2 regions of the Providencia rustigianii genome follow, and region 2 is predicted to be linked to the other one. Evidence: predicted binding sites of a transcription regulator. Region 2 holds the regulator's gene; the other holds the start of a gene.
What was found. Region 2 encodes CRP, which controls carbon source genes, mostly activating them, when cyclic AMP is high. Its sites were predicted from a motif close to ATGTGANNNNNNTCACAT; they were not measured.

Region 1 (4,165 bases), 840 kb from region 2:
AACCATTTCTCAGCTTTACGATCCGGAAAAAGGCATGTTCTTGCCAGACCGTTTCGTCAAAGGAACTTGTCCAAAATGTAAAGCGGAAGACCAATACGGCGATAACTGTGAAGTTTGTAGCGCAACGTATAGCCCAACAGAACTGATTAATCCTCGTTCTGTTGTCTCTGGCGCCACACCGGTTATGCGTGAAACTGAACACTTTTTCTTTGACCTTCCTGCATTTAGCGACATGCTCCAAGCCTGGACTCGCTCAGGTGCACTGCAAGAGCAAGTTGCGAACAAAATGCAAGAGTGGTTTGAATCTGGTTTACATCAGTGGGATATCACTCGAGATTCTCCTTATTTTGGTTTCGAAATCCCAGATGCTCCTGGTAAATATTTCTATGTCTGGTTGGATGCTCCAATTGGTTATATGGGGTCATTTAAAAACCTCTGTGACAAGCGTGGAGACCTAAACTTTGATGAATTCTGGAATAAAGATTCTAAAACCGATTTGTATCACTTCATCGGTAAAGATATCGTTTATTTCCACAGCCTGTTCTGGCCAGCAATGTTAGAAGGCAGTAACTACCGTAAGCCAACTAATCTATTTGTTCACGGCTATGTGACAGTCAACGGTGCCAAAATGTCTAAATCTCGCGGAACATTTATTACCGCGCGTTCTTATTTAGATAACCTTGATGCTGATTGTCTACGTTATTACTATGCCGCTAAACTTTCTTCACGAATCGATGATATCGATTTGAATTTAGAAGATTTTGTTCAACGCGTGAATAGTGATATCGTCAATAAAGTGGTCAACCTCGCCTCACGTAATGCGGGCTTTATTGCTAAGCGGTTTAGCGGAAAATTATCTGCAAATCTGGCTGAACCTAAGCTATACCAACAGTTTGTTGATGCCGCACAAGTGATTGGCGACGCTTATACTAACCGTGAATATGGTAAAGCAGTTCGTGAAATCATGGCACTGGCTGATATTGCAAACCGCTACGTTGATGAAAAAGCCCCTTGGGTTATCGCGAAACAAGAAGGCAAAGATCAAGAATTGCAAGATATCTGTTCAATGGGTATCAACCTGTTCCGTGTATTAATGACTTACCTAAAACCTGTTCTTCCAAGCTTAACTCAGCGCGCTGAAGATTTCTTAAATGTGAAATTAGAGTGGGATGCAATCAACAAACCGTTACTTAATCATGATGTTGCTCCATTCAAGGCATTATTCAACCGCATTGAGATGGCTAAAGTTGAAGCAATGGTGGAAGCCTCTAAACAGACTATCCAGCCGGTAAAACAGCTAACAGGACCTCTGGCAGATGATCCAATTCAAGAGACAATTAATTTTGATGATTTCGCAAAAATTGACCTGCGTATTGCCTTAATTAAGCAAGCTGAGTTTGTTGAAGGTTCAGATAAGTTACTAAAATTACAGTTAGATATTGGTGGTGAAAATCGCCAAGTCTTCTCTGGCATTCGCTCTGCATATCCAGACCCTAAAGTGCTGGAAGGCCGCTTAACCGTTATGGTTGCTAACCTTGCTCCACGTAAAATGCGCTTTGGTATCTCTGAAGGTATGGTGATGGCAGCGGGTCCCGGCGGTAAAGATATTTACTTACTGAGCCCTGATAATGGCGCACAACCAGGAATGCAAGTTAAGTAAGTCATTCTTATTGTTGCTAATACGGCATTAAATACTGTAAGCAAATAACGGAGCCACTCTTGTGCGCTCCGTTTTTTTATGACTTTTTATTTGTGATCTATGGCACATTTTGCAAGTTAATTGTATGATGAATGCCTGTCGAGCTATAGGACAAGTCCCATGTCACTTAAACAAGTATTGATAACCGGATGGCAATATTTGCGAGCCTTCGCAATACTTTATCTCTGCCTCATTATTGGAAATCTAATTTCCAAACTACTTCCTTTCTCCATTCCCGGTAGCATCGTGGGAATGTTATTACTGTTTGTGCTACTCGCCTTACAAGTCATTCCTGCACATTGGGCAAAACCAGGTTGTAGCATCTTACTGAAAAACATGACGATACTGTTTGTACCGATTGGTGTAGGGATCATGAATTACTATGATTTACTCAGCCAACAAATGATCCCGATCGTTGTGTCCTGTATAGCAAGTACGGTGATCGTCATGATTGTGGTCGCGGTCAGCTCTAACTATATCCATAAAGAACGTCCCATTGTTGGTGCTAAGCCAGATGAAGTTCCCCTTCCCCCTGAAGATGCTATCTCTTCAGTTACTACCGATAATAAACCAAAGGGGAATGAATAATGTTTGAGCATATTTGGTGGTCACTACCACTCACCATCATTGTCTTTTATTTGGCAAGAGCACTGTCGATTAAGTGCAAACTACCTATTTTAAACCCATTATTATTAACAATTGCGGTGATTATCCCACTGTTGATTTTCACTAGCACCCCCTATGAGCACTATTTCGCAGGCAGTAAGCTCCTTAATGATTTACTGCAACCTGCGGTTGTTGCGCTAGCATTTCCACTCTATGAGCAAATGCACCAAATTCGAGCGCAATGGAAATCACTCTTTAGTATTTGCTTTGCGGGCAGCTTAGTTGCCATGTTTACAGGTGCTGCCATTGCGCTGTGGTTAGGCGCAACGCCAGATATTGCTGGCTCTATTTTGCCAAAATCAGTCACTACGCCGATTGCCATGGCTGTCGCCGATTCTGTTGGTGGCATTCCCGCCATTAGTGCAGCTTGCGTGCTGTTTGTTGGGATCTTAGGAGCAATGTTTGGTCACAGTTTATTTGATGTACTGCGCATTCGTACTCACGCATCAAGGGGTTTAGCCATGGGAACCGCCTCCCACGCATTAGGAACTGCCCGCTGCGCCGAAATTAACTATATTGAAGGCGCCTATAGTTCACTCGCATTAATGACATGCGGTGTCATTACTTCACTCCTCGCTCCATTCCTATTTCCTATCATTCTGCATTTATTTGGCTAAACTGAATCAATAAGAGAGGTAATTAACCTCTCTTATGCCAATTAAACACCAAAAACTTGAGATACATCTCTCATTTACTGAATTTGTTTCATCGATTTCATTCATGAAGTGATAATGATCACATTAACGTCCCTGATTTATTGAATAGAATGAAAGCAATTAAATAGGGAGAGTAACTCATGCATTCAAGATTTAAGTCCGCTTGGTCCGAACTTCCAGAAAAGTTACAGTCTGTACTTAAACCTATCATGGATAAGCCAGACTTTTCAGCCATGCTAACTGCTGAGCAAGTCAAACATATCAAAGCTGAAAGTGGATGCACGGACAGTGAGCTTGCATTTTTATTGCTACCATTTGCAGCGGCTTATGCTGTCACACCGATTTCTCACTTTAATGTGGGCGCAATCGCTTGCGGGGTTAGCGGTAATTTATACTTCGGCGCTAACATGGAATTTAGCCATGTTTCTATTGGTCAAACCATTCACGCTGAACAATGTTCAATTACCCATGCATGGTTAAAAGGCGAAAAACAGCTGACATCTATTACAGTTAACTACACGCCTTGTGGTCACTGCCGACAATTTATGAATGAGCTTCGTGAAGGCGGTAAAATTATGGTGCATTTACCACAGCGCCAAGCCGCAACATTACATGATTATTTACCAGATTCATTTGGTCCATCGGATCTGAATATCACCACCTTACTGCTTGATACTGTTGACCATGGCTATGCGAATCAAAGTCGTGATCGCTTATTATCTGCTGCAATTGATGCCGCAAATCAATCCCATGCACCATACAGTAATTCTCATTCAGGTATTGCAGTGCAATTAAAAGATGGCTCTTTATTTACCGGGCGCTACGCAGAAAATGCTGCATTTAACCCAAGCTTGCCGCCACTACAAGCCGCTCTGATTATGGTGAATTTAGCAGGTAAAGATATTACATCGATTGATCAAGCGACTCTGGTTGAGAAGCAAGATGCGATTGTGCAACAGTGGTGTACAACAGAAAATACATTGCGCGCTTTAGGTTGCCAAAAAGTAGAACGTATTTATTTGGATGGGTCCATTTAACTGTTATTTAATTGAAAACAAATTAAATATTCAAAATTAAGACGGTGGTTATTGTGAGTTTATCAACTTCAATAACCGCCGTTTTTTATTAAAACATTATTGAGTGT
Region 2 (4,165 bases):
GCAGTATAAAGCTCAATATTGCGACCATTAATTTTTTTTGTTTTTATTATATGAGTATCTGGTTTTGAATTTTTTAATGCTAGGTTCTTATTTTGAGGCTCTATCATTAAACTTGTATTACTTGCTTTGTGGATACTGGTTACGCGTAGTGGAATTTTACTTCCTTTAATTCTTTTGATTTCTTTAGCTAATTGAAAATTAATTATAATATTGTGTTTTTCAGAGTCACTAAGTTCAGGCTTTGTATAAAATACGGTAGGAGGAAACTCTGTGTTTTTAAGATTGATCAGTGTGTGGTTAAGATCTGCTTTATCTAATGTCACTCTCACTCGCTCATCTAACGTAGTGATGTATTGTGAATTCTGAGTCATTTTTCCCAGTAAATTTTTACATCTATCAATGAGTGTAGTAATTTTTTGAGGCGTATTATCTTTAGCGGTTTTTTTTACGTTTTTTTCATTCTTAACATAGGTATTTTCGAAGCAATGATCACTCTTTCCAAGCAACCGCTGTAAAGCCTCAATTTTTATATTGGTCTCTCTAATTACCGGATGTAAGTTTTGATAGGTGTTTTCTTTATTACAATCCCTCAGTTTTAGCTTGGTTGTTTTAATGGCTTCATCCCACATATTTTGGAATTTTTTATTTTCATTTAATGACTTCGTTCTATTATGAAAATCGATAACAGGAAATATTTTTGGAGATGAATTTGTTTCAATGACCTTATTCAGAAATAGATACTTTTTTTCAGATTGTAGAAATGTAGATGAGGTGCTATTTCTAACATTCGGTGAATTTATGATTGTGTCTATCATGATTGCTTCTCCTAATTATTTATCTATTTCAATGCTATAGGATTTTTAGATAGAATTGATATAAAAAACCGATTCCATTAAATAATTAGCTAATTGATAAAAAAAAACCTAACAAATACGCGTTAGGCTAAAGGGGTGGCATATCGATTGTAGGATTGAAACGTAGCGAATAAATAAAATTAATTAGATAAATTCTTAAAAAATGAAAAACTCTTATTAAAATTAATAAAATGCGTATCAATGTTTTTGTTAAACTGAGTACCAAAAATAACTTTTGCTTTAGGTGTAAATGAGTGTTGTGTGGGTTGATTACTAGGAACTAAGCTTCCAATTTTGAGTGAAGATATAAAATGAGGTACACGAGTTTCTTTAGCTTGAGTCGTTGATTCTTTTACTAAAATTGGAAATTTTTTTGAGGTCGAATTCGCTGATTGTAAGCGTTCAAAGAATGCCTGACGCTGTAAAAAAGTTTGGTTATTACCGCTCTTAGTTGTACCGGCATGGTAGATGTAGTTTGATGGTGTTAAATTATTAATCTGTTTCATAAATAAAATCCTAAATGATTGCTGGCTAATTATTTAGTATTTTATATATAAGGATTGTTAGACTAATATCAAAAAGCGCTGCTATTTTGAACAGAAAGTATATGATGGGCAATATTAGGAATGAAAAACAGCCATATATGAGATATATACAGCTGTTTATATAAAGCCCAGTAAATATTACTGGACCAAAATAAAAGTTATCGAGTACCGTAAACGACGATCGTTTTACCATGTGCAGAGATCAAATTTTGATCTTCTAACATTTTTAAAATACGACCTACAGTTTCGCGTGAACACCCAACAATTTGACCAATTTCTTGACGAGTAATTTTGATCTGCATACCGTCTGGGTGAGTCATTGCATCAGGTTGTTTTGCTAAATTTAATAAGGTTTGAGCGATACGACCAGTCACATCAAGGAATGCCAAGTTACCGACTTTTTCTGATGTAGTTTGTAAGCGGCTTGCCATCTGCGCAGAAAGGCGCATCAGAATATCTGGATTAACCTGAATTAGCTGACGGAATTTCTTATAAGAAATTTCAGCGACTTCACAAGCAACTTTAGCTCGAACCCACGCAGTACGTTCTTGCCCTTCTTCAAATAACCCAAGTTCACCAATGAAGTCTCCCTGATTCAAGTAAGAGAGAATCATTTCTTTGCCTTCTTCATCTTTGATTAAAACAGCCACTGAACCTTTAACGATATAGTAAAGGGTTTCTGCTTTTTCACCCTGATGGATTAGAGTGCTCTTGGATGGATACTTATGAATATGGCAGTGTGACAAAAACCATTCAAGAGTAGGGTCTGTTTGTGGCTTGCCGAGAACCATTAGCGTTATCCTCTGTATGTTATTGCAACCCTTCAGAAAATTAAGGTGAAAGGCTGACTTTAAAATTTCTAGCTTGGCATACTAAGTTGCGTTAGTTACCCATAATTAATGCTCGTTATAGGTCAAAAGCAAGTTAATATCAATTGTATAATATAATCAATTGAATCGTTGAGTTTTGATCTTAATCCTATCAACTAAGCATTGTTTGTATCATATCCAATACAGAAAGTCTTCCCTGTATCGCTTCAGCTTAATAATGCTGATATAACATTATTCAGATATATGGAACAATGTAGCCTTTAATAACGACATTTTTCAAGGGGAACAAAAATGGAAGCACGAGTAAAGTGGGTTGAAGGGCTCTCTTTCTTAGGTGAATCAGCATCTGGGCATCAAATCATGATGGATGGTAATGCTGGAGATAAAGCACCTAGCCCAATGGAAATGGTCTTGATGGCAGCAGGTGGATGTAGCGCGATAGACGTGGTGTCTATTTTACAAAAAGGTCGCTACGATATTACCGACTGTGAAGTTAAACTCACATCCCAACGCCGTGATGAAGCCCCTCGTTATTTCACGCATATCAATTTGCACTTTATTGTCGTCGGTCGTGAATTAACAGATAAAGTGGTTGAGCGAGCCGTACAACTTTCGGCTGAAAAATATTGCTCAGTCGCGATTATGCTAGAAAAAACAGTAAAAGTGACTCATAGTTTCGAAATTAAAAATATCTAATTACTTTTATATTATTAGATACTTATCTTCAAAGAAGATAAGTATCTATGTAAGTATTCATTTAATTTAATATAGACTTATTCACTTCGCTGCTTAATTAACTTTTCAACTAATGGCATCATAATGAGCTCCATTGCGAGTCCTAATTTTCCTCCAGGTACCACAATGGTATTCATTGCCGAGATAAATGAGCCGTTAACCATCGAAAGCAAATAAGGAAAATCAATCTGTTCTAACCCTCTAAAGCGGATCACAATGAAACTTTCATCCTGTGATGGGATAGCTTTAGCGGAGAATGGGTTCGACGTATCGACGGTTGGAACGCGTTGGAAATTAATATGTGTACGGGAAAATTGCGGAGTAATATAGTTAATATAATCACCCATAGAACGCACTACGGAATCCATCACCGCTTCTCGGGAATGTCCTCTTTCCGTCGTATCGCGGATCATTTTTTGAATCCACTCTAAATTGACAATCGGGACAACACCGACCAGTAAATCTACATGTTTGGCAACATCATGCTCAGGTGTCACGACACCGCCATGTAAACCCTCATAAAATAATACATCGGATTTTTCTGGCAGAGACTCCCAAGGCGTAAAGGTTCCCGGTTGGAGACCATAAGGTACGGCTTCATCATAGGTATGCAGATATTTTCGAGATTGCCCCTGACCTGTTTTAGCGTAATCAATCAACGTTTGTTCTAGCAGAGCAAAATCATTCGCTTCGGAACCAAAATAACTAATATGGCGACCTTGTTCACGGGCTTTACGGATTGCCATATCCATTTCTGGGCGGGTATAACGATGAAAACTATCCCCTTCAAGGGTTGCAGGGCGAATATTTAGCTGGTGGAATATTTTACGAAAAGCTTGGCTAGTAGAGGTCGTTCCTGCGCCACTCGATCCGGTGACGGCAATGATAGGGTGTTTCTTCGACATAGTGGACTCCCTGTTTTACGCTCATGACCACTATTTCAATAAACAGCGAATGAAGCGGGATTACGGGCGAAACTGGTTATTAGGCATAAAATTTACGGATTCATGTAGCTCAGACCAGACTAGCACAATTTCCCCAGAAACTAACTGCCGTTTCACATCATTCACTTTGTCTTGTAAGCTTTTTTCATGAGTACCATAGTCGGTGCCTTCACGTAATACATAGCTTTCAATCAGATTTTCGAGGGTTTCAGGTGCTAAGTCTTTCCACGGAATAATCATGATTTGTTCTCATTTAA

Region 1: the regulator CRP is predicted to act here: its motif matches at 1,751-1,768, upstream of EL244_RS05570 (CidA/LrgA family protein).

Annotation. Positions count from the first base shown of each region.
Region 1 covers NZ_LR134396.1:1,228,491-1,232,655, reverse strand. Annotated here, with positions in the region: gene metG (methionine--tRNA ligase) at 1-1,660, shown strand, start outside; gene EL244_RS05570 (CidA/LrgA family protein) at 1,820-2,287, shown strand; gene EL244_RS05565 (CidB/LrgB family autolysis modulator) at 2,287-2,982, shown strand; gene cdd (cytidine deaminase) at 3,162-4,058, shown strand.
Region 2 covers NZ_LR134396.1:393,464-397,628, forward strand. Annotated here, with positions in the region: gene EL244_RS01795 (hypothetical protein) at 1-815, opposite strand, end outside; gene EL244_RS01800 (hypothetical protein) at 995-1,360, opposite strand; gene crp (cAMP-activated global transcriptional regulator CRP) at 1,558-2,190, opposite strand; gene EL244_RS01810 (OsmC family protein) at 2,521-2,925, shown strand; gene EL244_RS01815 (phosphoribulokinase) at 3,003-3,869, opposite strand; gene EL244_RS01820 (YheU family protein) at 3,930-4,148, opposite strand; gene EL244_RS01825 (hydrolase) at 4,145-4,165, opposite strand, start outside.